DNA from 3 places in the Rhizobium sp. NLR22b genome. Region 2 is predicted to be linked to each of the others. Evidence: predicted binding sites of a transcription regulator. Region 2 holds the regulator's gene; each other region holds the start of a gene.
The links. The regulator LexA, encoded in region 2, represses DNA repair genes until DNA is damaged. The targets are predictions, from matches to a motif close to TGTTCNNNNTGTGTTCNG.
Positions count from the first base shown of each region.

Region 1 (10,236 bases), on a different contig from region 2:
CGGCAACATCGTCTCGAAAGCGGACGGCACGGAGATCGAGGGCCGACAAGTCAGCCGGCTGATCGAAGATTTTTTCGAAGCGCAGGAATTGTGGCAGACGCCGGTCGACCGCGTCGTCGAAACGCTCGGCCGGCTTTCGCAAGACGCCGATATCCTTTTCCTGACGGCGATGCCGCCACGGTACCAGGATCCGCGTCGCCGCCTGCTGGACAGCGCCGGCCTGCTCTTTCCGCTGCTTGCCAGCGAGCAACCCAAGGGGCCAATCGTCCATGCACTGCATGCCAGCCGCTCCTTTCCTGTCGCCTTCATAGACGATATGGCGCACAATCTGAATTCGGTCAGGGAACACGTGGCCGATTGCCTGCTCATTCACCTGATGCCGGACTCGCCCGTCCATCGTTTCGCGCCGGCGGCAGCCGACGACATCACCCGCGCCACCGATTGGACGCATGCGGCCGGGCTGATCGAGGCCCATTTCCTTTCCGGCCCGGTCAACCGCGCAGCTCCAGCCGCATGAGCGGACGGCCGTCCTTGCGCATTGCCACCGTCTCGAATCCGGCTGCCTCGAAGATTGCCGTCGAGCCGATGCAGAGCGTCACCGATTTCGACTGCTTCACATGATCGATCGGGCAGGCTTCGAGCAGCCGCGCGCCCCGGCGCCGGGCATGGTCGATCGCGCCGGCGAGCAGGCGATGACTTAATCCCTTGCCGCGCAGTTTCGGCAGCAGGAAGAAGCAGCTGACAGCCCAGATAGAGGGATCACGCGCATCCTCCTCCTCCAGCGGCCGCGAGACGGTGCGCGGTGAATTGAACTGCGGCACGTCGTGGCGCGGCCCGACCTGCACCCAGGCGACCGGTCCGCCATCTGCATAACAGAGGATCCCCGGCGGCGGCCCCGCCCCGATCCGCTCGCGCATATGCGTCTTGCGCTCGTCGGCCGTCATCGTCGTCCTCACCGCATGCGGCAAGTGCAGCGCGACACACCAGCAATTAAAAAAGGCCCCCTGCGGGCCGAACAGAGTTTCGAAGTCTCCCCACCGGTCTGCCGTCACCGGCTCGAAACGAAGATCTTTATCCAAAGGCAAAGCTCCCGTCCTCTCTTGTGACTCATAAGCTTAAGGCGTAGTGTCGCGCCGTTCAACCTTTGTTCTCACCATGACGCCCGCGCCTGACAAGACACCCGGCTTCTGTCGCGACTGCCTTGCCGAGCAGAAGGGCGAGGCGCGTCGTTGCATTTCCTGCGGCAGCCCGCGCCTGGTGCGCCATCGCGAACTCTACGCATTGACGCTTGCGCATATCGATTGCGACGCCTTCTACGCGGCGGTTGAGAAGCGCGACAATCCCGAACTTGCCGACAAGCCCGTCATCATCGGCGGCGGCAAACGCGGTGTCGTCTCCACTGCCTGCTATATCGCCCGCATCCACGGGGTGCGTTCGGCGATGCCGATGTTCAAGGCGCTGGAGGCATGTCCTCAGGCCATCGTCATACGCCCGGACATGGAGAAATATGTCCGTGTTGGGCGCCAGGTGCGTGCGCTGATGCAGGATCTGACGCCGCTGGTGCAGCCGCTGTCGATCGACGAAGCCTTCCTGGAACTTGGCGGCACCGAGAGGCTGCATCACGATCCACCGGCGCGCACGCTCGCCAAATTCGCTCGCCGCATCGAAAAGGAGATCGGCATTACCGTTTCGGTCGGGCTTTCCTATTGCAAATTCCTCGCCAAGGTCGCTTCCGACCTGCAGAAGCCGCGCGGATTTTCCGTTATCGGCCGCGAAGAAGCGGTGGAATTCCTGGCCCCGCGTCCCGTGACCACCATCTGGGGCGTCGGCAAGGCCTTTGCCGCGACGCTGGAGGCGGATGGCATCCGCACCATCGGCCAGTTGCAGCAGATGGAGGAGAACGACCTGATGCGCCGCTACGGCAGCATCGGCCAGCGGCTCGCCCGGCTGTCGCGCGGCATCGACGACCGCGAGGTGCATCTCAACGACGCCGCCAAGAGCGTTTCGGCCGAAACGACCTTCTTCGACGACATCTCGCGGCACGACGATCTGGTGCCGATCCTGCGCAACCTTTCCGAAAAGGTTTCCTGGCGGCTGAAGAAAAACGATATCGCCGGCCAGACCGTGGTGCTGAAGATGAAGAGCGCCGACTTCAAGACGCGCACCCGCAACCGCAAGCTCGAGGACCCGACTCAGCTTGCCGACAGGATCTTCCGCATCGGGCTCGAGCTTCTCAAAAAGGAAACGGACGGTACGAAATTCCGCCTGATCGGCATCGGCGTCACCGATCTCGGCGACGCCACTCGCGCCGATCCGCCCGATCTCATCGACCGGCAGTCAGGCCGGCGGGCGGCGGCCGAAGCGGCGATGGACAAGCTGCGCGACAAGTTCGGCAAGAACACAGTCGAGACCGGCTACACCTTCGGCAACGGCAAGCGCGATCACTAGAACATCCCGCGCAAAAGTGCGCGCGGCTATTCGAAATTCGTACGAATGCGTTAAATCAGACAGCTGAAACTTTGATGATGCGACATGCTTTGCCTTTTATCCTATGCGCGTCGTTAGAGCGGAACCGCTGCACCGGTCCGGGCGAGCCGCCGAGTCCGGGGGTTAAAATCTTCCTTAAACTTCGTCCCGTAATGTGCGTACCAGTATTGCGTATGGTTGGGTATCATGTTCTCGCGTCTCGTCTTCGGCCTCGGCTTGCTGTCGGCCACCGCACTCGTGCACCCTGCTCTGGCCGCGGATGCACGCACGCTGCAGATCTTCGTCTCGAAGAACAAGCAGTCGCTTGTGGTTTATGACGGCACCGAGGTCGTCGCAACCTCGAAGGTCTCGACCGGCAAGGACGGCCATACGACGCCGAGCGGCATTTTTTCGGTGCTCGAAAAGCAGAAATACCACGAATCCAACCTCTATTCGGCTGCCCCGATGCCGTTCATGCAACGGCTGACATGGTCCGGCATCGCGCTGCACGAATCCAATTCCGTTCCGCGTTATCCGGCCTCGCACGGCTGCGTGCGCATGCCCGGCGCCTTCGCAAAAATGCTCTACCGAATGACCGAGCCCGGCATTCCCGTCATCATCAGCGACGACGAATTGGTGCCGCAACCGATCGACCATCCGAACCTTTTCCGCCCCGATGCGCCGGCAGCGATGCCGCTGCTTTCGGATGTCGAACTGCGGCCCTCGATGCCCGACAGCGCCGGGACACCGGTGCAGGTGGCGATGAACGATACCGCGGCGATGCCAATGCCGGCAAATCCGTCGATTACGGCGCCCGAAGCCGAGCCGCCGTCCGAACCGATCAGCATGCTCGTCACGCGGCGCACGCTGCGCGAGACGGTGATCGACATCCAGACGCTACTCAATCAGCTCGGCTTTTCCGCCGGTGGTCCGGACGGCCTACTCGGTCCGTCGACCGTGCAGGCGATCAACGCCTTCAAGATGCTGCGGCCGGTGGAATTTGCCGGCGACAGGAGCCTGGTCTCCGACAGACTTCTCACATCGGTCTATTCCGCCGCCGGCAAGGGTGAACCGCCGAACGGCGTCATCATGGTGCGTCAGGCCTTCAGGCCGATCTTCGAGGCCCCGGTGACGATCGCCGATCCGGACTTAGCACTCGGCACGCATTTCTTCACGCTGCATGCCGTCGATGAACATGCCGGCACGGCGGATTGGCTGGGCATCACGCTCGAGAACAATCTCTCCCGCGAGACGATGAAGCGGCTCGGGATCACCAATCAGGAAAGTTCGATCGTCACAGGCAGGCCGATCGCCCGTTCGCTGAGCCGCATCACGATCCCCGACGAAACACGCCGCAGGATCGACGCGCTGATCGCGCCCGGCTCGACGTTGACGATCTCCGATACCGGCCTTGGTCGCGAAACCGGTGAGGGCACGGATTTCATCACGATCACCCGTGGGTGATGAGATCAACCGGGCTGATCACGATCAACTGGGTTGATCAGACAAGCTCGACGTCGACGACGCCGGGCGCGGCGCGAAGAGCGGCAGCAATCTCCGGAGTGATGCGGTATTTCTCCGACAGCGCCACTTCCACCTCGCGTTTGCCGTCCTCCTTGATGACGATGAAGGAAACGAGACCGTCGCCCTTGGCGTTCAGATGGCCGGCGACCATCTTCAGCGGCCCGGAATCTCTGATATAGACGCGCAGCGCCTTCTGCATCTGGAGCGACTTTTCCTCCAGCGACTGGATCGTCTGGATACGCAGACCGATGCCCTCCGGCCGCTCCTCACCGGTCGCGGTCAGCAGGAAGGATTTCCCGGACTCGAGCACGTCGCGATACTGGTTCAGCATCTCCGAAAACAGCACCGCCTCGAACTGGCCCGAGGAATCGGAAAAGACGATGATGCCCATCTTGTTGCCGGTGCGGGTCTTGCGCTCCTGCTTGGAGATTACGGTTCCGGCAAGGCGCGCATTGGCAGCCCCCTGCTTAATCGCCTGAGAAAACTCGGCAAAGGTCTGCACACGCATCTTCTGCAGGATGTTGTTGTAGGAATCGAGCGGGTGGGCCGTCAGATAGAAGCCCAGCACCTGGAATTCCTTGAGCAGACGCTCCGATGCCAGCCAGGGTGAATAGGGCGGCAAGGAGATCTTCTCCGGACCTGAGTTTAGTGCGCTGCCAAAAATGTCCGATTGACCGCTCAGCTTGTTTTCCTGGGCGCGCTGGGCATAACCGAGGATGCGGTCGAGGCCGGCGGCCAGCTGGGCGCGGTCCGTGCCAAAACAATCGAAGGCGCCGGCATAGATCAGGCTTTCGAGCACGCGGCGGTTCACTTGGCGCGGATCGATGCGCAGGCAGAAATCCTCGATGCTGGCAAAAGGCTTGTCGCCACGCATCTCGACGATGTGGTCGACGGCGGATTCGCCGACCCCTTTGAGGGCAGCCAGCGCATAGTAGATACGATTGTCGCCGGTCTCGAAATGGCGGAAGGAGGTCTGCACCGAAGGCGCGATCACCTCGATGCCGAGCCGCTTGGCGTCCTGTCGGAAATCATTGACCTTTTCCGTGTTGGACATGTCGAGCGTCATCGAGGCGGCGAGGAATTCGACCGGATAGTGCGCCTTCATGTAGGCCGTCTGGTAGGAGACGATGGCGTAGGCGGCGGCGTGCGACTTGTTGAAGCCGTAGTTTGCGAACTTCGCCAGGAGTTCGAAGATGTTGTCGGCTTGCGGCTTGGATACGCCGTTCTTGACGGCGCCGACGACGAAGCGTTCCCGCTGCTGGTCCATCTCCGCCTTGATCTTTTTACCCATGGCGCGGCGCAGAAGGTCGGCTTCGCCAAGCGAATAGCCCGACAGGACCTGGGCGATCTGCATCACCTGTTCCTGGTAGACAATGACGCCCTGCGTTTCCTTGAGCAGGTGGTCGATCATCGGATGGATCGATTCCAGCTCTTCGTCGCCGTGCTTGCGGGCATTGTAGGTCGGGATGTTCTCCATCGGGCCCGGGCGGTAAAGCGCCACCAGCGCGATGATATCCTCGATGCAGTCCGGCTTCATGCCGATCAGCGCCTTGCGCATGCCGGCACTTTCCACCTGGAACACGCCAACCGTCTCGCCGCGCGACAGCATCTCGTAGGTCGGCTTGTCGTCGAGAGGAATGGCCGCAAGATCGACTTTGATGCCGCGCTTGGCGACGAAATCGACGGCGACCTTCAGCACAGTCAGTGTCTTCAGACCGAGGAAGTCGAATTTGACGAGGCCGGCCTGCTCCACCCACTTCATGTTGAACTGGGTAACCGGCATGTCGGAGCGCGGATCGCGATACATCGGCACCAGCTTGGACAGCGGCCGGTCGCCGATGACGATGCCGGCGGCATGCGTCGAGGCGTGGCGATAAAGCCCTTCGATCTTCTGGGCGATGTCGAGCAAACGCGCCACCACCGGTTCTTTCGCCGCCTCCTCCTGCAGCTTCGGCTCCTCTTCGATCGCCTTTGAGAGTGGCGTCGGATTGGCGGGATTGTTCGGCACGAGTTTGCAGATTTTGTCGACCTGGCCGTAAGGCATTTCCAGCACGCGTCCGACGTCGCGAAGGGCGGCGCGCGCCTGCAGTGAACCGAAGGTGATGATCTGCGCCACCTGCTCGCGGCCATATTTCGCCTGGACGTAGCGGATCACCTCTTCGCGGCGGTCCTGGCAGAAGTCGATGTCGAAGTCAGGCATCGAGACGCGTTCCGGATTGAGGAAGCGCTCGAACAGCAGCGAAAACCTGAGCGGATCGACGTCGGTGATCGTCAAGGCATAGGCGACCAGCGAACCCGCGCCCGAGCCACGACCGGGACCGACGGGAATATCATGTTGCTTGGCCCATTTGATGAAATCGGAAACGATCAGGAAGTAACCTGGGAAGCGCATGCGCTCGATGACGCCGAGCTCGAATTCCAGCCGCTCGCGATAATCCTTTTCCTCGTAACCGGGCGACATGCCGAGGGTCGAAAGCCGCATGTCCAGCCCTTCCACTGCCTGGCGGCGCAATTCGCCTGCCTCGGCGCGTTCCGCCTCCTCGGCATCGTCGGTGGCGCCCGTGAAACGCGGCAGAATCGGCTTTCGCGTTTTCAGCACGAAGGAGCAGCGCCTGGCGATCTCGATTGTGTTCTCAAGCGCTTCCGGCAGGTCGGAAAAGAGCTTGGCCATCTCGGCCCGGCTCTTCAGGTAGTGATCCGGAGTCAGGCGAAAACGGCTATCGTCGGAGACGATGGCGTTATGCGCAACCGCCATCAGCGCATCATGGGCGTCGTAATCGTCGCGGGTCGGAAAGAAGGCTTCGTTGGTGGCGACGAGCGGCAGGTCATGCGTGTAAGCAAGCCTGACGATCTTCTGTTCGTGCCGCCTGTCGTAGGTGCCGTGCCGCTGCAGCTCGACATAGAGTCTGTCGCCGAAGAGACGCTTCAGCGTGAGCAGCCGGGCTTCCGCCTGGGCGTGGTGACCTTCCCTGACAGCCGCGTCGACCGGCCCGGTCACCGCGCCGGTCAAGGCGATCAGCCCTTCCGTGCCTGCCTCTTCCAGCCAGGAAGCTCTGATATGAATGGCCTGGTTGCTATCGCCGCCGAGATAGGCGCGGCTGACGAGATCGACCAGCCTTTCGTAACCAGCCTCCGTCGCGGCAAGAAGAACGATCGACGGCAGCTTGATCAGGGCCGGCTGACCGCCGCGCTTTTCGCTTTCCAATCCGTCTTCCATGTCGATCGAGACCTGGCAGCCGATGATCGGCTGCAGGCCCTCGTCCATTGCCTTCTGGGAGAATTCAAGGGCGACGAAGAGATTATTGGTGTCGGTAATGGCGATCGCCGGCTGACTGTCGCCGGTCGCCTTGTAGAGGATCTTCTTCAGAGGCAGCGCGCCCTCAAGAAGCGAATAGGCGGAGTGGACCCTCAGGTGGATGAAGCCCGGCGTGCCGCCGGTCGCCTCACCCATTGAACCCTTTTCCGTCTCCGCCATGATATGCCTTCCCAATCAGCCGAAATGAATCGGATGCATTGTCGGCATTGAGGGCGATGATGTCCAGAAGAAGACCAGCGTGTGAACCGCATGACTGCCATGCGATCCCCTGAAAACTTTAGATCGCGATGACGATAAGCGAGAAGCTGGCAACGAACATTGCGATGGAGGTGAATGCTGCGATATCACGGATCATGTCAGTCATCTGGCTCTCCTTTACTCGGTATGTTTTCACTTTGTTCCATCTATGTTCCGATGTCAACAGGAATCTTTTCCTTCGCGCTTGCGTTTGAAAGATGCGGGTTCCGTGCTGCGAATCGAACAGCTTCAGCGCTGGCTTTGAACATGCTCCGCGCGACCGGCCCGACATCGCCTGCCGAACGGATCCATACAGCGCATCCGATGTCTGATGCACCTGCCCCAAGGCGATCGAGCAATGCTCGGCCTTTTGTACTTCTTATGTTCTCTGTCTTCTGCTATTTCCGTATCAGATGAGACAGGGAGGAAGATGATCATGCTCGACACCGCGGTGCTGAACGACTTCATCGTAGAGGCGAAAGCCGCGACCTATGTCGGCGGCGGTGTGCCTCGCCCGCCCTGCCGACCGGGTGCCCATGATATCGGCTACTTCAGCGGCGACTGGCGTTATCTGGACAGCTATTTCGGCGGCACCGATTTCGCCGGACAGGAAGTGGTTTGGTTTACCGGCGAACCCGTCTGGGCGATGAATTATTTCGGCTGCGTCGTCGCGTCCGATCTCATCGACGGCAGAGCCGCCGGGACCGTGATCAAGGCGGCGCTGTCGGCAATGTATCGGGAGGGCCGCTTTCTCGGCGGAATGGAATTCGATCATCCGTTCGGCCGCTATGTCGACCGCAGCGAAGGCGGCTGCGAGCGATTCAGTGGCCATGAATGCATCATGGTCGCCGGGCGGAAGGCTTATGTGCTCGATTACCGCGGCGGGCTGGTCGTCCCGTAGTCGAGCTAGAAGTCGACGACCTTGCCATCGGAGATCGTGACGCGCCGATCCATGCGGCCGGCGAGTTCGTGATTGTGAGTGGCGATGAGGGCAGCAAGGCCAGATTGGCGCACCAGCGCCTCCAGCGCATCGAAGACGTAGCTTGCCGTTTCCGGATCCAGATTGCCGGTCGGCTCGTCGGCAAGAAGCAGCGTCGGCGCATTGGCGACGGCGCGGGCGATCGCGACACGCTGCTGTTCGCCTCCTGAAAGCTCGGCCGGGCGATGCGAACCGCGATGGCCGATGCGCATATAGTCGAGGAGCTGACCAGCTCGCTCCTGGGCTTCCTTCCAGGACAGACCGGCGATCAGCTGCGGCATCATGATGTTCTCAAGCGCCGAAAATTCCGGCAGGAGATGGTGGAACTGGTAGACGAAGCCGATCTCGCGGCGGCGGATCGCCGTGCGCTTCTCGTCGGAAAGACCGTCACAGGCATGGCCGTTGATGGTGACTTCGCCGCCATCCGGATGCTCGAGCAGGCCTGCCACATGCAGCAGCGTCGACTTGCCCGTGCCGGAGGGGGCGACGAGGGCGACGATCTCCCCTTTCGACAGCGAGAAATCTGCTCCCTTCAAGATCGTGAGCAGCGTATCACCCTGCCCGTAATGGCGCTCGACGCCGGTAAGCTTGAGGACGACGTTGCGGTTCATGAATGCGGCATTCCTTATTCGTAGCGCAGGGCCTGCACCGGATCGAGCCTGGAGGCGCGCCATGCCGGGAAGATGGTGGCGATGAAGGAGAGGCTGAGCGCCATGACGACCACCGAGATCGTTTCGCTGATATCCATCTCGGCCGGCAGCTGGCTGAGGAAATAGACCTGGGGATTGAAAATCACGGTGCCGGATATCCAGGAGAAGAACTGGCGGATGGATTCGATATTGACGCAGACGAGAACGCCGAGCAGCACACCGGCAAGAGTACCGACGATGCCGATCGCCGCCCCGGTCATGAAGAAGATGCGCATGATGGCGCCGGCGCTGGCGCCCATGGTGCGCAGGATGGCGATATCGCTGCCTTTGTCCTTCACCAGCATGATGAGGCCGGAGATGATGTTCAGCGCCGCCACCAGCACGATCAGCGTCAGGATCATGAACATGACGTTGCGCTCGACTTGCAGCGCCGAAAAGAAGGTCTGGTTGCGCTGGCGCCAGTCAGTGAGGTTGATCTGACGGCCTGCCGCTTCCTCCACTTTGGGCTTCAGAGCATCGATATCGTCGGGGTGATCGACGAAAAGCTCGATCGACTGCACCAGCCCCTCGGCATTGAAATAAAGCTGCGCCTCCTCGAGCGGCATGAAGATGATCGAGGAATCATATTCGGACATGCCGATCTCGAACAGCCCGGAGATCTTGTAGGACTTGACGCGCGGGCTGACGCCCATCGGCGTAATGTCACCATCCGGTGACGTCAGCGTAATCAGGTCGCCGACGCGCAGGCCGAGCTGGTCGGCCATGCGGGTGCCGATCAACACGCCTTGGCCGGAAGCAAAACCCACCATGTCGCCCGGGTTAATATGCTCAGAAACCGCTTTGAGTTTGGTCAGATCTTCCGCGCGGACACCGCGCACCAGCGCACCGGTGCTGCCGCCAGCCTGGGCGGAGGCGAGCACCTGGCCTTCGACCAGCGGCAGCGCCATCTTGACGCCGGGCACGGCGGCGAGCCTGCTGGCGAGATCCGCATAATCAGTGAAAGGTCCGTCGACCGGCTGCACGATCATATGACCGTTGATGCCGAGGATGCGCGAGACGAGTTC
Region 1 is NZ_JABDWM010000014.1:108,021-118,256, reverse strand. It holds gene HJC00_RS22160 (hypothetical protein) at 1-517, shown strand, start outside; gene HJC00_RS22155 (GNAT family N-acetyltransferase) at 492-1,079, opposite strand; gene HJC00_RS22150 (DNA polymerase IV) at 1,156-2,448, shown strand; gene HJC00_RS22145 (L,D-transpeptidase family protein) at 2,674-3,930, shown strand; gene dnaE (DNA polymerase III subunit alpha) at 3,968-7,465, opposite strand; gene HJC00_RS22135 (DUF5680 domain-containing protein) at 7,980-8,444, shown strand; gene HJC00_RS22130 (ABC transporter ATP-binding protein) at 8,450-9,133, opposite strand; gene HJC00_RS22125 (lipoprotein-releasing ABC transporter permease subunit) at 9,148-10,236, opposite strand, start outside.
Region 1: a site for LexA is predicted at 7,703-7,720, ahead of dnaE (DNA polymerase III subunit alpha). Genes of this name have one in related genera too.

Region 2 (10,236 bases):
GCGTATGGAAGACTTCCGACCCCATACGCACGGCGTCGGCGATCGAATCGGCGCCGACCGGCAGGATCATGAATTCCTGGAAGTCGATCGGATTGTCGGCATGGGCGCCGCCGTTGATGATGTTCATCATCGGCACCGGCAGGAGGCTGGCGGAAGCGCCGCCGACGTAGCGGTAAAGCGGCAGGCCGGATGCCTGGGCGGCAGCCTTGGCGACGGCGAGCGAGACGCCGAGGATGGCGTTGGCGCCGAGGCGCGACTTGTTCGGCGTGCCGTCGAGCTCGATCATGATGTTGTCGATCTGAATCTGGTTTTCGGCGTCGATGCCGCCGATCGCGTCGAAGATCTCGGTGTTGGCGGCCTCGACCGCCTTTTCGACGCCCTTGCCGAGATAGCGCTTGCCGCCGTCGCGCAGCTCGACCGCCTCATGCGCGCCCGTCGAGGCGCCCGAGGGAACGGCCGCGCGGCCCATGCTGCCGTCTTCGAGATAGACGTCGACTTCGACGGTGGGGTTGCCACGGCTATCGAGGATCTCGCGGGCGATGATATCGGTGATTGCAGTCATGGGTTCTTCCTGCTCGGTGGGTGATAAGTCGTTCGAAGCCTGTCATAATCGAAGGCGTGCAAATTACAATGCCGCAATTTCCGGCCTCCGAACCAGCATTCCGTCGTGGCCTAAACCACGAACATGTCAGCTTGTTGAACGTCAGGACTTGGCGATCGCATCGAAGGCAAGCAGCTTCTCGAGCAGTCGCGGCATGTCCTTGAGATAAACCATATTCGGGCCATCGGACGGCGCGTTGTCGGGGTCCTGATGGGTTTCGAGGAAGACGCCGGCAATTCCCGTCGCCACTGCCGCGCGCGCCAGCGTTTCCACGAACTCGCGCTGGCCGCCGGAGGAATCGCCCTGCCCGCCCGGCTGAGCGACGGAATGCGTCGCGTCGAAGATGACGGGAGCGCCCATCGCCGCCATAATCGGCAGCGAGCGCATGTCGGAGACCAGCGTATTGTAGCCGAAGGAAGCGCCACGCTCGCACAAGAGCACATTCGGATTGCCGCTGGCGTTGAGCTTCTTCAGGACGTTCTTCATGTCCCAGGGGGCGAGGAACTGGCCCTTCTTGACATTGACGGCACGGCCGGTCCTTGCGGCGGCGATCAGTAGGTCGGTCTGACGGCAGAGGAAGGCCGGGATCTGCAGGACATCGACCACCTTGGCCACCTCGGCGCATTGCTCGGCCGTATGGACGTCGGTTATGACCGGAAAGCCGAATTCCTTCTTGAGGTCGGCAAAGACCTCCATGCCCTTTTCCAGGCCGATGCCGCGCTCGGCCGAGAGCGAGGTGCGGTTGGCCTTGTCGAAGGAGCTTTTGTAGACAAGACCCATGCCAAGCTTTGCGCAAAGCTCCTTCAGCGTGCCGGCGACCATGAAGGCGTGGTCCCGGTTCTCCATCTGACAGGGGCCGGCAATCAGCGACAGGCGGGCGGTATTGGAAAAGGTGACCTGACCTTCGCCTTCGCCGATCCTGACTTCGGAATTCGTGTCGGTGCTCATCGTGTTTCCTCGAAGGCGAAGAGCGCACCCTGCCCGGGCGTAGACTTCACCAGAATGCGATTGTTCTTGCGCGTGAATGTGATCCCGTTAGCACCCAAATGCGCTTCTGTCACGGCAAGATCGGCGACGGTGAAGAGGATTACCCGGCCGCGCAGACCACGATCGGCGGATGAGACGGCAAGCTCGAAATAGGCCTCCAGCCCTTCGGGCGTCATCAGGCTGATCTTCGCATTTGATGCCGCGATATTCACGCCGAAACCGGTTTTCTCCGCCGCCGCCTGCCCTATCGCAAGCCCGACGAAGGCGGCGAATGCCGCCGGGTCCGGCGCACAAAGCGCGATCTCGGCAATGCCGATCACGCCATTGGCATGCGTCTCCAGCGCGGCGCGATCTGTCGGGAAGGAATTGATGCGCTGGCAGGTAAAGAGAAAGAAATCGGGTGCGCGCAGATCAGCTGCAAAGGCCAGCTTGAAGCTGCCGACGGTCTCCGAACCATCCGGCATCCGCATCGGCCGGCTGAATTGCAACATCTCGCCGGCGCTCGCGCCGTTGCTGACGAAGCGCTTATGATCGAGGCCGGCATCCTCGCTGAGGAAGGCCAGCGCAGACAATCCCTCCTCGCCGCAGCGGAAGCGGAAGGCGCGATTGCGGGCGATGAAGACATTGCCGTGGCGGGCCGCTGCCTCGCTCTCCTCGACGCTCGCCACGCCAAGCGGCTCCAGATAGGTCTTGTCGGCGAAAAAGACGCAGGCATTCTCCGTTCCGAAGGGATGGCGCCCATCGGCGGCGACGGTGAAACCGAGCTTGCCGAGCCTCTCACGCGCCAGATCGATATTGACCACCGGCAGCACGACGTGATCCAGCGGATGCGACTTGGCGGAATGCGCGTTCATGATATCCTCCTGAAAGGGGCAAAGATGTGCGACAGCCCCTCCCCGAATGCAAGCGATGTGCGCCAATCCCGTCGAATGAAATTAAAAATCTCGACGAGTTGGCCCGAAGTTTTACGGAAATTTAGCTACTTGCGGAACACATATGGAACATATAGTGTCTGTTCTGGATTTGTTTCAATCAGGGGTCTGACGTCGATGCTCACGCGCAAACAACAGGAGCTTCTCCTTTTCATTCATGAGCGCATGAAGGAATCCGGCGTCCCTCCCTCCTTCGACGAAATGAAGGATGCCCTGGATCTCGCCTCGAAATCCGGCATTCACCGCCTGATCACGGCGCTCGAGGAGCGCGGCTTCATTCGCCGCCTACCGAATCGCGCCCGGGCGCTTGAAGTGATCAAGCTTCCGGAGGCCTATAACCCCAGCCTGCAACAGCGCCGCGGTTTTTCGCCGAGCGTCATCGAGGGCAGCCTCGGCAAACCCCAGCCGGTCGCCGCCCCCGCTGCCGCAAAGCCGGTCGCCGACAACGGCAACTCTGTCTCCGTGCCGGTCATGGGAAGAATCGCCGCCGGCGTTCCGATCTCGGCGATCCAGAACAACACGCATGACATCGTCATTCCCGCGGACATGCTTGGCTCCGGTGAGCACTACGCGCTGGAGGTCAAGGGCGATTCGATGATCGACGCCGGCATCTTCGACGGCGACACCGTGATCATCCGCAACGGCAGCACCGCAAGTCCCGGCGACATCGTCGTTGCCCTCGTCGACGACGAGGAAGCAACGCTGAAACGCTTCCGCCGGAAGGGCGCCTCGATCGCGTTGGAAGCCGCCAACCCGGCTTACGAGACCCGGATTTTCGGGCCGGACCGCGTCAAGGTGCAGGGCAAGCTCGTCGGCCTCATTCGCCGTTATCACTGACAGCAGCCGGACCGGATTCGGTAAAACTGTCTTTGCGCCAATCATAGGCGCGATGGCGCATCCATGGCCGCGATAGCGCCTCGAATGCGGTTGCGACCTGCAGGCCGGCATCGGCGAAGCGCAATTCGACGGAACCGGTCCTGCGGAGCGTCTCGCCGGTGAAGAGCGTCCCGCCTGAACGGCAGCTGTTGAAACGCAGGCGGACCGAGGTCACGACGATATCGGCCGTATCGCAGGCCGGGCCGAGATAGGCGGCATTGTCGATGACGGTGACGATATGGCCATTGCCGAGTCGTGATGTGCACCACGCCTTCTTGACGCAGGAAAACCGGTTTGCTTCACCGCCTGCTGCGGCTGCCCGCATCGCTGCGCTCGCTTCGTTCTGCTGATCGCGGGAAAGCCTGACTCGGCGGTCTTCTCCTTCCGGCGGGATAGCCGGACCATCCAGCATCTTCGGTGGAACATGTGTCGGCAGGACCAGCGCTCGCTGCCACTGGTCGAAGATGAAATCCGGCGGGTTTTCACGGTTGGACGCGATTGCCTCAGCCGCAACGACCGCAACCAGACCACCATCCTCCGAAATCACCAGATCCGGCGGGCGGGGAGCCGGCAGCAGCAGTACGGTGAGTGTCGAGACGGCGATGATGGATGTGCCGACATGGCGCAGCCGGGTGCGCAGCAGCGTCAGCAGCAGAAAGCCTGCCACCGCCACTGCGAAATACCAGGCGGGCAAGCGGCCGATGCCGATATCGCCGCCCCAGCCGGACACCGTCTTGGCAACCGCAATCACCAGATCGAGGCCGAATCCGACCACCGTCCAGAGCGGAGCATCCAGCCCGAAGGGCATGAGCAGCATCGCCAGCAGCCCGGCCGGCATGACGATGAAGGAGATGATCGGCATCGTCGCAAGGTTTGCCGGCAGGCCGTAAGCCGTCAGGCGATGAAAATGCTCGATCGAAAACAGGGCGGTGGAAAAACCGCCGATCAGCGAGGTCAGGAAGACGCCGCCGAAGAAACCGGCGACGACAACCACCGGCCTGATGATCGGCAATTTCAGGAAAGCGTTTTCACGGACACGCCTGTCCTTCCACAGCTGATAGCCCGATACCAAAGCCAATGTCGCGGCAAAGGACATCTGAAAGCTCGGTCCCAATACTTCCGAAGGTGAAATGGCGATGATGATGAGCGCAGAGAGAACGACATTGCGCAGGCTGATCGACGGCCGATCGAAGAAGACGGCAATCAGCATGATGGTCATCATGATAAAAGCGCGCTCGGCCGAAACCCCGAAACCGGAGATCAGGTAATAGGCGGTGACGGCCATGAGCGCACCGGCGGCGGCGATCTTCTTTGTCGGATAGGCTTGGGCGACGCCGGGAAAGAGGCAGAGCAGCATGCGGAAGCCGACGAAGAAGATGCCGGCCGACAGCGCCATGTTGAGGCCCGAGATCGCGACGATATGGGCAAGGCCGGACTGGCGCAGCGCCTCCGTCGTCGTCTTCGAGATGGCGCGCCGTTCATCCGTCACCAGAGCAGCGGCAAAAGCGCCGGTATCGCCGGGCAGGATCGATCTTATGCGGTCGCCGATGCTGCTGCGCAGCCGGTAGAGCCATTCGAGCAGAGCGTCCGACGTCGAGCTGGCCGCCTGCGGGCCTGCCTCCAAGTCGAGTTTCTCCGGCGCACCATAGAAGAAACCGTTGGCACCGATGCCGTCGAAATAGGCACCGAAGGAGAAATCGTTGAGCGCGGGAAGTGCGGGGCCCGCCGGCGGTGTCAGCCGTGCCTTGCCGGTGATGATGTCGCCGATTTCGAAAGGCGCATCGGCGCCCCGGACGATCGCGGTGATGCGTCTCGGCGGCCGTTTCAGCTCCGGAGCCTCGGTGCCTGTGACGGCAAGAATGTAGCGCCAGCGCCCGCGGCCGTCCCCTTCCCGCCGTTCGACACGGCCGGTCACCGTCGTCGTCACGGATGAATCGAGGATCACCGTCGAAGCCCGCCAGCTCTCAAACTGAGCCGAGAGCATGCCGCCGGCGAAAAGTGCCAGCGCCATCAAACTTGCGCGCAAGGCCGGCCGGCTGGGACCGGTGAGGAAAACCGCGGCCGCCGACACCAGCAAGCAGAGCAGCGATGGAACGAGGGGCAAATCCGATGCCGCAAGAAACCAGAAGGCCGAGCCGGCTCCGAGGAAGACCGGCGAGAACAGCAGCATTCGGCCATAATCGGCCTCTTCGCCCAGCATGTAGGCTCCGGCAGGCAGCGATTGCCGGGCGGCGGCCAGCAGCCGATGACGCAACGGGGTCTGCGACTGCGTCCTTACCGATTGAGTCACCACCGCAGGCGCAGGAAAATTCGGCGGATCGGCAAGGCCGGCGCCCACTTGCGGCCGCAATTCGGCTGTCGTCTGTTCCTGCATGCGCCGCCCAAAATGCCCCGCGAAGTCGCCAGAATGCAACCTTCACGCAAATCCGGCAAGAATAATCGGTTGAAATACGAAGGAAAACCCAAAGGAGCAAAAGGCAAGTCGAATCATCGGCTTCCGTTATGCGTGCGGCTCATCGCTGCGGTGCCTAAAAGGTGATGCCGCAATGCACAAAATGCCATCACGGTAACTTGGCATTAGCGTCACGATCATATAGCTATCGGAAAGGACGCTTAACCCCTATGGCGCTTTTGTGGCGCCACCGACATTTCGGAGGATCAGCATGACGGATCAAAGCGCTACAATAAAAATCGGTGACAAATCAGTCGACCTCGCCGTTAAAAGCGGCACGATCGGCCCGAGCGTCATCGACATCGGTGCCCTCTACAAAAACACCGCTTCCTTCACTTACGATCCGGGCTTCACCTCGACCGCATCCTGTGAATCCAAAATCACCTATATCGACGGTGACGAAGGTGTGCTGCTGCACCGCGGCTATCCAATCGAGCAGCTTGCCGAGCACGGCGACTTCCTCGAGGTCTGCTACCTCCTGCTCTACGGCGAACTGCCGACGGCCGCGCAGAAGAAGGACTTCGACTATCGCGTCACGCACCACACGATGGTGCATGAGCAGATGAGCCGCTTCTTCACCGGCTTCCGCCGTGATGCGCATCCGATGGCTGTGATGTGCGGCTGTGTCGGCGCCCTGTCGGCCTTCTATCACGACTCCACAGACATCACCGATCCGCACCAGCGCATGGTCGCCAGCCTGCGCATGATCGCCAAGATGCCGACGCTTGCCGCTATGGCCTACAAGTATCATATCGGCCAGCCCTTCGTTTACCCGAAGAACGACCTCGACTATGCGTCGAACTTCCTGCGCATGTGCTTTGCCGTCCCCTGCGAGGAATATGTGGTCAATCCGGTGCTTGCCCGCGCCATGGACCGCATCTTCATCCTGCATGCCGATCACGAGCAGAACGCTTCGACCTCGACCGTCCGTCTCGCCGGTTCGTCGGGCGCCAATCCGTTCGCCTGCATCGCTGCCGGCATCGCTTGCCTCTGGGGCCCCGCCCATGGCGGCGCCAACGAAGCGGCTCTCAACATGCTGACAGAAATCGGCACCGTTGACCGCATTCCGGAATATGTCGCCCGCGCCAAGGACAAGAACGATCCGTTCCGGCTGATGGGCTTCGGCCACCGCGTCTATAAGAACTATGATCCGCGCGCCAAGATCATGCAGAAGACGACGCATGAAGTGCTTGGCGAACTTGGCATCAAGGACGATCCGTTGCTGGAAGTTGCGATGGAGCTGGAGCGCATTGCGCTCACCGACGAATATTTCATCGAGAAGAAGCTCTATCCCAATATCGACTTCTATTCCGGCATCACGCTGAAGGCGCTGGGCTTCCCCACCACCATGTTCACCGTGCTCTTCGCGCTTGCCCGCACCGTCGGCTGGATCGCCCAGTGGAACGAGATGATCGAGGATCCGGAACAGCGCATCGGCCGTCCGCGCCAGCTCTATGTCGGCGAACCGAAGCGCGACTACATCCCGGTTTCGAAGCGCTGATCGCTTCAGAGCTCAAAAGAAACCCGGTCAGGAATGGCCGGGTTTTTTCTTGTTCAAAACGTCGAGAAGGATTTCGGCGGCCTGTTCGCCGGGCGGCTTTTCCGTCTGCATGCGCTGCCAGATGAGCTCGTAGCCTTCCTTCATCGCCTTAAGCTGATAGGTGTCGGCCGACAGCCTTTCCATCCAGCGCGCAAGGCTTGCACCGCGAACGACATCGTTCAGATATTCCGGCACGACCGGGTAATCGGCGATCAGGTTCGGCAGCGCACCGGTCCAGGTCTTGATGCCCGATGTCAGCATGCGCATGATCCAGTCGACCTTGTAGGCGGAGACGACGGGAACGTCGGCAAGGGCGAGTTCGAGAATAACGGTTCCGGACGCCGCCATGGCCGCATCGGCCTCGGCAAAGGCCTTCCATTTTGCTTGCGCGCCGACGACGATTTCCGGCTTTACCGCCCACGCCGCCGTGATTTCGTGGACAAGCGCTTGCCTGTGCGTCACCGTCGGCAGAATGAAGCGTGTCGGCCCATTGCGGGCGACGAGTTCATTCGCGGCGATCTCGAAGTAAGGCAGAAGCTTCTGGATCTCGGAGGAGCGCGAGCCAGGAAGAAGCAGGATCGGACCGTTACCTGGCTGCCTTCCCAGGCGCAGGCGACGTGTCTCCAGCAGCGCTGGGTCGGCGACCAGACGATGCCCGACGTAGGTCGTCGCCGGCCCATTGAGGCGCTGCATGGCTGCCGGTTCAAAGGGCAGGACGGCAAGCACGTGATCGACATAGGCGAGCATGCGCGTGGCGCGATATTCCTTCCAGGCCCAGACGCTCGGACAGACGTAATTGACGACCGGCAGATCGGGCAACGCGGTGCGCACGCGCTTGGCGACGCGATGGGTGAAATCGGGACTGTCGATGATGACAAGGATATCCGGCTTTGCGGCGACGATCTCAGCCGTGGTTTGACGGATCAGGCCAAACAGCCTTGGCAGCCGGCTCAGCACCTGGGTGATGCCCATGATCGACAGCTCGGAAAAATCGAACAGGGATTTCAACCCCTCCGCCTGCAGCCCCTCGCCGCCAACGCCGACAAGTTCCACCGGCCCGCTGTAAATCCGCTTCAGCGCCGCGATGAGATCGGCGCCAAGCAGATCGCCCGACACTTCCCCGGCAATGACGGCGATCTTCAGCGGCGCTCCGTTCATTCGAGCCCCCATGCCGGCAGACCACGATCGATGCCGCAGACGAACAACCCAGCCTCGTCGGCGGCGCTGATGACCGCGGTCCGATCAAGCACCAGCGAGCGACCGGCCTCGATTGCGATGCCGGCAAGGCCGGCTTTCGCAGCGTTCAGGATTGTGGCAACGCCGATCGCCGGCAGGTCAGCGCGAATGTCCTGTTGCGGCTTGCAGAGCTTGACGAGCACGCCGCGGCGGCGCGGCGAAATCCGTCCGGCGGTCCTGAGGCCGGCAACACGGTCCAGCATCTCATCTGTGCCCTCAAGTCCTTCCAGCGCGACAACGCGCCCGCCGATGCTGACTGCACCCTGCCCGACATCCAGCCGGCCAAGCGTCTCGGCGGCATCGGCGGCTCGGCTGATATCTCGCCGGTCTTCCTCGCCGGGGGCGGCGGCACCAAGCGGGCCAACGGAAGCGAGCAGGTCGGGGGCGATCTCGTGGGCGCCGACGACCCGCCGCCCGTTCCCCTCGATCAACCGGATCACCATCTGCAGAACCGTATCGTCGCCGCCTGAGAGCAATGTGCGAATGGCGGCCGGGACCTTCATCAGAATGCGCAACGTCGGGCGCACCTCGCGCCATTCCGGCCGGCGGCGCACACTTCCCGACATCACCACACGTCCGACGCCATATCGGTTGAAGAGGCCCTCAAGGGCGGCGAAATCGCCGATGCCGATAACGGCGTGATCATAGCCTTCCCAACGTGGATCACTTTCGTCCTTCAGCGCGACGATAACGGGATTTTCGCCAGCCGCGCGCGCGGCTTCGGCGACATAGCAAGGCAGAAGGCCACCGCCGGCGATGATCGCCAACCGGCCCGCAGCGGTGTCGCCTGTTAAAGCCACGGACTAGCCCTTCTGCCCCCGGGTCGGCGAGGACAGTGCGCGGTCGCTGTCGGCTGCAATGAAGTCGAGGATCTGCACCACCTGCTCGCAATCGGCATATTCCTCACGGATCGCGGCGGCGTTTTCGCGCACGGAGCCCGTTCCTTCGAAGATCGCCTTGTAGGCGCGGCGCACCCGGTGGATGACAGCGCGGTCGATGCCGGCCCGCGTCATGCCGACGACGTTGAGGCCGCCCAGCAGACCTGGATTACCGTTCAGCATGCCATAGGGAATGACATCGTAACTCACCGCCGACAGGCCGCCGACGAAGGCGTGGCGGCCGACGCGGGTGAACTGGTGAACAGCCGAGCCGCCGCCCAGGATAACGCGATCCTCGATGACGACATGGCCGGCGAGCATGACGTTGTTCGACATGATCACATGGTTGCCGACCCGGCAGTCGTGCGCGACGTGGGAATTGGCAAGGAAAAGGTTGTTGTCGCCAACGATCGTCTGGCCGCCGAAATCGGCCGTGCCGGTGTTCATCGTCACACCTTCGCGGATCGTGCAATTGGCGCCGACCGTCAGCGTCGTTTCCTCGCCGCCGTGGTGCACGCTCTGCGGATCACCGCCGACCACGGCCATCGGAAAGATGCGCGTGCCTTTGCCGATCACGGTGCGGCCGTTGACGACCGCATGCGCCAGGAGCTCGACATTCGCATGCAGGACAACATGCGGCCCGACATGGCAGAAAGGACCGATTTTGACGCCCTCGCCGATGGTAGCTCCGTCTTCGACGACAGCCATCGGATGAATACGGGCGCTTTCGGCGA
Region 2 is NZ_JABDWM010000009.1:170,974-181,209, forward strand. It holds gene eno (phosphopyruvate hydratase) at 1-562, opposite strand, end outside; gene kdsA (3-deoxy-8-phosphooctulonate synthase) at 704-1,549, opposite strand; gene HJC00_RS16720 (VOC family protein) at 1,546-2,442, opposite strand; gene lexA (transcriptional repressor LexA) at 2,638-3,357, shown strand; gene HJC00_RS16730 (ComEC/Rec2 family competence protein) at 3,338-5,770, opposite strand; gene gltA (citrate synthase) at 6,060-7,349, shown strand; gene lpxB (lipid-A-disaccharide synthase) at 7,377-8,546, opposite strand; gene HJC00_RS16745 (LpxI family protein) at 8,543-9,424, opposite strand; gene lpxA (acyl-ACP--UDP-N-acetylglucosamine O-acyltransferase) at 9,428-10,236, opposite strand, start outside.

Region 3 (10,236 bases), on a different contig from region 2:
AACCCGTAACCCATCGAGCCGGAGGTGGGCGCGGCCTGGGTGTTGAAGCGGCGGAAACGATGGAAGCGATGCAGCCAGGTGGCATAGTTGCCGGCGCCGTTGGTGAAGATTGCGTCCTGCCTGGTATTCGCCTCCAGCCACTCCATGATCGGTCCCATATGGACAGCGCCAGGACCTATCGCTGGCGGCTTCGACCAGGCGAGATAGGCTTGGTGCATGCGCTCCGTGCGCTCCGCCCAGTGCGGCTCGGTCGGCGCTTTCAGATCGGTAAGTGCAGCGACGAAATCGGCCGGTGCCGCGCAGATCGCCAGATCCGGGCGATAGATACGGCCGAGTTCGGACGCATCGGGATAGACGTGGACCAGCGATTGCTGGGGGTAGGGGATGTCGATCAGCGTGTAGGACGACGAGGGCATTTCCGACATGCGGGCGCCGAGCAGGATCACCAGGTCGCTCTCCTTGATCTCCTTGGCGAGCGCCGGATTGATGCCGATGCCGACATCGCCGGCATAGCAGGGATGAAGGTGATCGAACAGCATCTGCCGGCGGAAGGAGCAGCCGACCGGCAATTGGAAACGCTCGGCGAAGATTGCAAAATCGGCGACGGCATCGGCATCCCAGCGCGTGCCGCCGAGGATCACCACCGGTCGCTCAGCTTTGAGCAGACGCAGATAGAGATCGTCGATCTGGCTGGGGCCGGGATGCGCCTCGACGTTGGCATAACGCCTGGCGAGGGGCGCCTCGACCTCGTCGCGCAGCATGTCTTCCGGCAGCGTCAGCACCACGGGGCCGGGACGGCCGGAGGTTGCGATCGCAAAGGCGCGGGTGACGAATTCGGGAATTCGGGCGGCATCGTCGATTTCACCCACCCATTTGGCGAATTCGGTGAAGGCGCGGCGGAATTCGACCTCCTGGAAGGCCTCGCGCTCACGTGCATCACGCTGCACCTGGCCGATGAAGAGGATCATCGGGATCGAATCCTGCCTTGATATATGCAGGCCGGCGGAGGCGTTGGTGGCGCCGGGGCCGCGGGTCACCATGCAGATGCCGGGTTCGCCGGTGAGCCTGCCCCAGCAATCCGCCATCATCGCCGCCCCGCCTTCCTGCCGGCAGACGAGGACGTCGATATCGCTGTCACGCAAGGCGTCGAGCACGGCGAGGAAACTCTCGCCGGGCACGCAGGAGAGGCGTTTGACACCGTTCGCCTTCAGCGCCTCGACGATCAGTTCCCCGCCCGTTTGTTTCATAATGATACCTTCTTCATGACGATGTCTTCCTCTCAAGCTCGGCGAGTTCCGCCAGAATTTCTTCCCTGTGTTCGCCGAGACGCGGGCTCGGCCTGACGTAGCGCAATGGTGTTTCCGACAGCCCCACCGGCGTCCTGACCCCGGGGATGACGGTGCCGGCGGCATCGGCAAGGTCGATGCGCAGACCGCGAGCCTTCACTTGCGGGTCGGCGAACATTTCCTCGATCGTGTTGATCGCGCCCGATGGAACCGCGTTCTGCTCGCAGGCCTTCAGGAGATCCGCCTTCTGCCATTTCAGCGTCTCGGTGGAGATCAGGCGGCGCACCTCGCCGCGGTTGGCGACGCGGGCCTTGTTGGTGGAGAAACGCTCGTCATCCGCGATCGTCTCCAGGCCGAGGATGGCAGAGAGGCGGCGGAACTGGCCGTCATTGCCGACGGCCAGGATGAGATAACCGTCGGCCGTCGGTACGACCTCATAGGGCGAGATGTTCGGATGGGCGTTGCCGAGGCGGGTCGGTGCGGCGCCGGAGATGAGGTAATTCATGTTCTGATTGGCGAGGACGGCCGATTGCACGTCGAGCAGGGCCATGTCGATCAACTGGCCTTGTCCGGTTTTCAGGGCATGGATCAGGGCGGCCTCGATCGCCGAGACGGCATAGATGCCGGTGAAGATGTCGGCGATCGCCACGCCCGCCTTCATCGGTTGGCCGTCCGGCTCGCCTGTTATCGACATGAAGCCGGACATGCCCTGGACGATGTAATCGTAGCCGGCGAGGCCGGCATAGGGGCCGGTCTGGCCGAAGCCGGTGATCGAGCAATAGACGAGCCTCGGGTTCTGCTTGCGCAGGCTGTCGTAATCGAGCCCGTATTTGACGAGGCCTCCGACCTTGAAATTCTCGATCACTACATCGGCTGTGGCTGTGAGGCGACGAACGAGATCCTGGCCCTCAGAGCTCTTGAGGTCGGCGGTGATTGAGCGCTTGCCGCGATTGGCGGCGTGGTAATAGGCGGCCGAGAGATTTTCGCCGTCGGCACCTTCGACGAAGGGCGGTCCCCATTGGCGGGTGTCGTCGCCACCGTCGGGATTTTCCACCTTGATGACGTCGGCGCCGAGATCGGCAAGCATCTGGCCCGCCCAGGGGCCGGCGAGCACGCGGGCAAGCTCGATCACCCGGATGCCGGCAAGCGGCGGCATGTTCGTCGCGGTCTCGGTCATGTTCCTCCCGTCGGTGTCTACGGCGCCAGCGTCACCTCAGATGTATCGGATACCGGCTTTGAAGCAAAGCGGCGCTCGCGCCAGAGGATGTAGAAGCCCGACGCCATAATGATCGTGATGCCGAGCCATTTGATCGCATCCGGAAAATCGCCGAAAACAAGCCAGGCGAAGATCGTTGCCGAAACGATCTCGAAATATTGCAGCGGCGCCAGCGTCGACGCCGGTGCCGCACGAAAGGCATAGACGCCGAGGATGCCGGCGATCGCGGCCATGGCGCCGACGCCGGCCACGTAGAACCAGGCGCTGCCTGCAGGCATGACGGGATCGAAGAGATCGGAGCCGCTTCCTTCGCCGACAAAAAGCAGGAAAGCGCAGAAGAGCAAGCCCCAGATGCCCATCTGGAACTGCATCGACCAGGGGTCCTCCCGGTGCGAGAGGACGCGGGTCATCAACACGAAGATCGCAATGCAGAGCGCGCTGACGACAGGCAGGAGCGCGATGGAGCCGACCTCCTCGAAACTGGGCTGGATGATCAGCATCGCCCCGAAGAAGCCGACGCCGCAGGCGGTATAGCGCCGCCAGCCGATCGTCTCCTTGAGGATAATGCCGCCGAGGATCGTCACGATGATCGGCTCGATAAAGAAGATCGCGATCGCGTCGGCGACCGCCATATATTTCAGCGTGGTGACGAAAGAGATCATCGAGACGGTGATGACGAAGCCGCGGATGGCGTGGAACAGGCTCTGGCGCCACGAGAAATCGGTAAAGCTGCGTCGCCATAGCACGATCGGCAGCATGCAGAGCGCCTGCACGAGGAAGCGGCCGGCGGTGATCTCGGCGGAGGGGACGGTGACGACGGCAAGCTTGGCGAAGATGTCGATGAGCGGCGAGAACATCACCGAAAGAAACATCAGCGCAAGCCCCGTCGTCACTTCGGAGGCGGACGAAGCGGGCCGGGCGGAGGTGCTGCTCATGATGGGATCTCTCTGGCTCAGGATCTTGCGAGTGCCTCGTCGCACCAGTCCGCGAAGGCGGCGGTCGCCGCTTCGGCGTCGATCTCGTTCAGCGTTTCATGCCGCATATCCTGATATATCCGAGTGCTGATACGAGAGAAGCCTTGCGCTTTCAAATGGTTTGACAGCCAGAGGATGGCTTTTCCACGCCCCGTCGCCGGATCCTCGCCGCCGCCGACCAGATGGATCGGCATGTCGCGCGGCAGCCGGTCGAGATGGAGCTTCTGCGGTGCGCGAAACGTCAGTTCGAAGAGATCGAGCCAGAGCGAGACCGAAGCATCGAAGCCGCAGAGCGGATCGCCGATATATTTGTCGACTTCATCGGCATGGCGGGACAGCCAGTCGAACTCGGTGCGGCGGTCCGGGATCGATTTTCCCCAAGCTCCGAAGGTGAGCTTCGGCAAGAGGCCGCTCGGCACGTCGGAGCCCTTCAGCATCCGCTCGGCAAGCAAGATCGCCTGGGCGGCTCGGCCGGCAAGGCCGACGGCGAAATTCGAATTCCAGACGGCGACAGCGTCGAAGTCGCCCGGAGCGGTGACGGCGACATTGAGCGCCACGAGACCGCCCATCGAATGGCCGAAGAGGATCACCTTCAGGCCGGGATGGCGCGAGGCCGCATGGGCGCGCACGGCATGGACATCGCCGATCACCCGGTCGACGCCATCCCGGCCGGCGAAGCGGCCAATCGGCGCGTCGGGCGCCGTCGTCTCGCCGTGGCCGCGGTGATCATGGGCATAGACGTGGTAGCCGCGCGCCGCCATCGCCGCGGCAAAGCGGCCGTACCGCTTCGAATGCTCCGCCAGGCCGTGCGATATCAACAGGACGCCGCGCGCCGGGTGGGTAGCCTCGGCATGGTGATAGGCCAGAGACGCTTCCCCTATCGCGAGTCTTTGCGTATCAGAAAACATCCGGATCCTCCCCGCCCCAGCAGAGCAGATCGCTACTGCATAATTCCTTAAAGCGGAATCGATTTAAGCGAATATGCTGCAACTATAAGTGCGACACGGTGCTCGCGTAACTCTAAGACAGTGAGGTCCCCGCAATAGTCAGCTGTTTCCGGCGACGCGCAGTCGATAACAAATTTCGGCACGGCTGCGATTCAGGGTTGCTGCCGTTTACTCTTTGTGCTTATCTGTTCCTGCATTGTTCTTCTTTGGGGGTTGAAATGAGCAGCATGCAGTTGCGTACCTTTACGTTCGCCTTGTCGATGATCCTTGCCGGCGCTGCCGTGGCGCAGGAGGCCGATGGCCGTACCCTTTTCATTCTTGCTGCGAGCTGGCAGCCCGCCTTCTGCCAGACGAACCAGAAGAAGCCCGAATGCGCCAGCCAGACCGGCGAGCGCCATGACGCGACGAATTTCTCGCTGCACGGCCTGTGGCCGATGCGGCAGGATTATTGCGGCGTCAGTGAGGACCAGAAGGCTGCCGACAAGGACGGCAAATGGGATACATTGCCCGCGGTTGCGCTTTCGGCCGAGACGCAGGCGTCGCTTGCAAAGGCAATGCCCGGCACCCAGTCCGGCCTTGAACGGCACGAATGGATAAAGCATGGCACCTGCACGAAAATGAGCGTTGAGGATTATTTCGGCGTCGGCGTCCATTTAGTGGATGCGCTCAATACATCGGCCGTGCGCGATCTCTTTGCCGCCAATATCGGCAAGGCGGTCAAGGCCGAGGCGATCAAGGCTGCTTTCGACAAGAGCTTCGGGCCGGGTGCGGGCGAGCGCGTCAAGATGAGCTGCCGGCGAGCCGGCAATGTCAGGGTGATCAGCGAGTTGACGATCGGCCTGTCTGCGGATGCGGGAACGGCATCGGCAAAAAGCGCGGGCCTTGCCGATCTGATCCAGGGAGCGGGAAAAACCACGTTCGGCTGTGACGAGGGCGTTGTCGATGCGGCGGGCTTCTGACCGGAATCCGGCGTAAACGGGTTTCGGCGTTGCTCACAGGCGCTGTTTCGCCTACATAGCGGCACGAAACGAAGTTTCCCGCCCGGAGCAGCGCAGCATGGCACGTCAATTCATCTATCATATGTCCGGCCTCAACAAGGCTTATGGCAACAAGAAGATCCTGGAGAACATCCACCTTTCCTTCTACCCGGATGCCAAGATCGGCATCCTCGGACCGAACGGCGCCGGTAAATCCACTGTGCTGCGCATCATCGCCGGCCAGGACAAGGAGTATACCGGCGAAGCCTGGCTCGCCGAGGGGGCCACGGTCGGCTATCTCGAGCAGGAGCCGAAACTCGACCCCACCAAGACGGTTTTCGAGAACGTCATGGAAGGTGTTGCCGCGAAGACGGCGATCGTCGATCGTTACAACGAATTGATGATGAACTACTCGGACGAGACCGCGGAAGAGGGGGCGAAGCTCCAGGACATCATCGACAGCCAGAACCTCTGGGATCTGGAAAGTCAGGTCGAGATGGCGATGGAAGCCCTGCGCTGCCCGCCGCGCGATGCCGATGTCACCAATCTTTCCGGTGGTGAGCGCCGCCGCGTCGCGCTCTGCCGTCTGCTGCTGTCGCAGCCGGATCTGCTGCTGCTCGACGAACCGACCAACCATCTGGATGCCGAAACCATCGCCTGGCTCGAAAAGCACCTGCGCGACTATCCCGGCGCCGTGATGATGATTACCCACGACCGCTACTTCCTGGACAACGTCACCGGCTGGATCCTCGAACTCGATCGCGGCCGCGGCATCCCTTATGAAGGCAACTACTCCGCCTATCTGCAGGCCAAGGCCAAGCGCATGCTGCAGGAAAACCGCGAAGAGGCATCACGCCAGAAGGCGATCAGCCGCGAGCAGGAATGGATTGCTTCCAGCCCGAAGGCTCGCCAGGCCAAGTCGAAGGCGCGTATCAAATCCTACGAGCAGTTGGTGGAGGCGGCCGAGAAGCAGCGTCCCGGCGACGCGCAGATCATCATCCCGGTGAGCGAGCGCCTCGGTCAGGTGGTCATCGAGATGGAGGGCATCACCAAGGGCTTCGACGGCCGCACGCTGGTCAACGACCTGTCGCTGAAGCTGCCGCCGGGGGGCATTGTCGGCATCATCGGTCCGAACGGCGCCGGAAAGACGACGCTGTTCAAGATGATCACCGGCCAGGAAACGCCGGATGGTGGTACGATCCGGATCGGCGAAACCGTGCACCTCAGCTATGTCGACCAGAGCCGCGATGCGCTCGATCCCAACAAGACCGTCTGGGAAGAAATCTCCGGCGGCGCCGAAGTGATCAAGCTCGGCAAGTTCGACATGAACTCCCGTGCTTATTGCGGCGCCTTCAACTTCAAGGGCGGCGATCAGCAGCAGAAGGTCGGCAGTCTCTCGGGCGGCCAGCGTAACCGCGTTCACCTCGCCAAGATGTTGAAATCCGGCGGCAACGTTCTGCTGCTCGACGAGCCGACCAACGACCTTGATACGGAAACGCTTGGCGCCCTTGAGAACGCGCTTGAGAATTTTGCCGGTTGCGCCATCGTCATCAGCCACGATCGCATGTTCCTCGACCGCCTGGCGACGCATATCCTGGCTTTTGAGGGCGAGGGCCATGTCGAATGGTTCGAAGGCAACTTCGAGGATTATGAGGAGGACAAGGTCCGTCGCCTCGGCCCGGATGCGCTCAATCCGGGCAGCCAGGCCCATAAGCGCCTGACACGCTGATCCCTGCTTCATTTCTGCTTCCGAAGCCCCGGTTCGACCGGGGCTTTTTCGTGTCAGACCCCGTCGCAATTTGCGCAGGCAATTTCGCGAACAGTGCGAATTGCCGCTTGCCACCGCTTTTCAAATCACATAAAGATATCTTTATATCTTGATTGGGCCAATGATGAGCGAACCTTTGAAGCTGGGACTGGATGGGCTGGTGGACGTCTTGAAGGCGGCCGGAGAACCCACGCGTCTGCGTCTTCTGGCGCTTCTCGACGGCGGCGACCTGACGGTGACCGATCTTACTGAAATCCTCGGCCAGTCGCAGCCGCGCATCTCCCGCCACCTGAAGCTGCTCGGCGAGGCCGAACTGATCGAACGCTATCAGGAAGGCGCCTGGGCCTATTTTCGCCTCAAGCAGGACGGCAAGGCGGCCATGCTGGTGCGGGCGCTGCTGAAACATGTCTCCGAGAACGACCCGACCATCCTTCGTGACGGCGAGCGTCTTTCGGCTGTCAAGCGCCAGCGGGCCGAGCGGGCGCAAGCCTATTTCAGCCGCAATGCCGCGGAATGGGACGAGCTTCGCCGCCTGCACGCGGCGGATGAGGAGGTCGACGCCGCCGTCATTCGGCTGCTCGGCAACCAGCCGATCGATTCGCTGCTGGATCTCGGCACCGGCACCGGCCGCATCCTCGAACTCCTGTCCGGACTTTACCGCCGTGCTGTCGGTGTCGACGCCAGTCGCGACATGCTGAGCGTGGCGCGCGCCAATCTCGACAAGTCCCGCATCACCAAGGCGACGGTGCGCCACGCCGATATCTTGAACCTTCCGTTCGAGGGGCAGGATTTCGACCTTGTGACGATCCATCAGGTGCTGCATTTCTTCGATCAGCCGGAGATTGCGATCGCGGAAGCGGCGCGCATGCTGCGGCCGGGCGGGCGGCTCGTGGTCATCGACCTCGCGCCGCACACGCTCGAATATCTCAGAGACGAACATGCCCATGTCCGTCTCGGCTTTTCGCACCAGGCGATGTCCGACTGGTTGCGCAAGGCCGGGCTCGACGTCGAGCAGGTCGTCGATCTTCATCCGGGTCAGCAGGGCGGGCAGGGGTTGACGGTCACCGTCTGGCTCGCGCGCGATCCGAGGCGCCTCATGGCTTCGCAAACGAGCGAAGGCGCCGAACCCACATTTGCCGGGAGAGTATGACATGGCTTTGAAAAGCGAAGGACGCGGGCGCAACTTCGGGATCTCCTTCGAATTTTTTCCGCCGAAATCGGAGGAAATGGAAGGGCAGCTCTGGGATACTGTCAGCAAGCTGCAGGATTGGGATCCGGATTTCGTGTCGGTGACCTACGGCGCCGGCGGCACCACCAAGGCGCCGACGCTGTCTGCTGTTACGCGTTTCCTGTCGCAGACGCCGCTTGCCACCGCCTCGCACCTGACCTGCGTTGGTGCGACGAAGGAGGAAACGCATCATATGATCGATACGTTTCGCAAGGTCGGCGTAAAGCATTTCGTGGCTTTGCGCGGTGATGCGCCCGGCGGCGTCGGCGCGCCCTATCAGCCGCATCCCGGCGGTTACGCCAATGCGGCAGAACTGGTGGCAGGCCTCAAGTCGGTCGGTGATTTCGAGATTTCGGTCTCCGCCTATCCGGAAAAGCACCCGGAAAGCCGTGATACGGCCGCCGATATCGACATGCTGAAGCGCAAGGCCGATAACGGCGCCGACCGGGCGCTGACGCAGTTCTTCTTCGACAATGACAATTTCGAGCGCTACCTGGAGCGGGTGCGCGCCGCCGGCATCTCGATCCCGATCGTGCCAGGTATCATGCCGATCCAGAACCTGACGCAGTTGAAGCGTTTCGCCGGCGCCTGTGGCGCGGTCATCCCTGGCTTCCTCGACGAGCGTTTCGCGGGCCTCGACGATAAGCCCGAGGACCGGGCGAAGGTCGCGGCCGAAGTTGCCGCCGAGCAGATCGAGGATCTCGTCCGGCGCGGCATCGGTGATTTCCATCTCTATACGATGAATCGCGCGCCGCTGGTTTCCGCGGTGCTTGACAATCTCGGCTTTGCCCGCCGAACGACAAAGAGCGCGGGAGCCGCCGCCTGATCCTTGCAGACGTTCAAAAGTGAAAAAGCGCATGTCGGGCGGGACATGCGCTTTTTCGTTGGCGGATTGATCAGGGGAGTTTAGGCACTATCAGCATTCCGCCTCCGTCATTCCGGCTCAAATGAAGAGCATGGATAAGACGAAAGCAAACGCTGCACTGACCAACAGAACATTCAAGGATTGCGTGAGTCCCATGTCTGTCTCCTCGCGTTAGCCGTCGGATATTATGTCTGAAATATGTCGGTTGGGAAGCGGATTTTATGCTGCGCTGCCGAAACGGCCAGTGGACAAGTCGAACATCATTTTCCTAAGGCCATGAGATAAAACGATAATTTCGAGAAAATTTTTCTTCACACATTTTAACACGGCGTTAAATCAGGCGACTGCGAATTTACCTATGCGCCCGAAACTTGGCGAAGCCGCAACTGGTTGAAAACATACGAAAAATGCAACCTGAGGTCAGGCGGGCTTGGCCAGCAGGCGATAGGCGCGCCCGTCGAGGATGACGAGGCCGAAACCGATCAACGCCATGCCGGCGAATTCGCTCAGGCTGAGCCTTTCGCGGAGGAAGAGCACGCCGAGAAGGATGGCGCTCGGCGGCACCAGCAGCGTGACGAGCGAGGCGTTGGTGGCGCCGGCGGTCGCGATGACCCTGAAATAGAGAATATAGGCGAAGGCGGTCGAAAGCAGCGCCAGCGCCAGGATGGCAAGCAGCACTTCGAGCGGCGGTATGGTCAGTGCCCAGGGTCGATCGGCCAGCAGCGACAATGGCAGAGCGATCAGTGAGGATGCGGTCAACTGGCCGGCGGCGGTGACCGCGGCAGGGACGCCCTTGAAACGTTTGCCGTAGGTGGCGGCAAAACCGTAGGAGACGGCGGCGAGCACCGGAAACAGCAGCGCCCAGAGCGGGGCTTCGCTGCCGGTGGAGATGCCGGGGCCGACCAGCACGATCGTCCCGAGGAGACCCACGAGGCAGCCTGCGATCTTGGCCGAGCTCAACTTCTCGTCCGAGGT
Region 3 is NZ_JABDWM010000005.1:221,548-231,783, reverse strand. It holds gene HJC00_RS10980 (thiamine pyrophosphate-binding protein) at 1-1,247, opposite strand, end outside; gene HJC00_RS10975 (CaiB/BaiF CoA-transferase family protein) at 1,261-2,463, opposite strand; gene HJC00_RS10970 (DMT family transporter) at 2,481-3,437, opposite strand; gene HJC00_RS10965 (alpha/beta fold hydrolase) at 3,455-4,384, opposite strand; gene HJC00_RS10960 (ribonuclease T2 family protein) at 4,642-5,382, shown strand; gene ettA (energy-dependent translational throttle protein EttA) at 5,480-7,129, shown strand; gene HJC00_RS10950 (metalloregulator ArsR/SmtB family transcription factor) at 7,293-8,318, shown strand; gene metF (methylenetetrahydrofolate reductase [NAD(P)H]) at 8,320-9,222, shown strand; gene HJC00_RS10940 (DMT family transporter) at 9,682-10,236, opposite strand, start outside.
Region 3: a site for LexA is predicted at 4,610-4,627, ahead of HJC00_RS10960 (ribonuclease T2 family protein). Genes of this name have one in related genera too.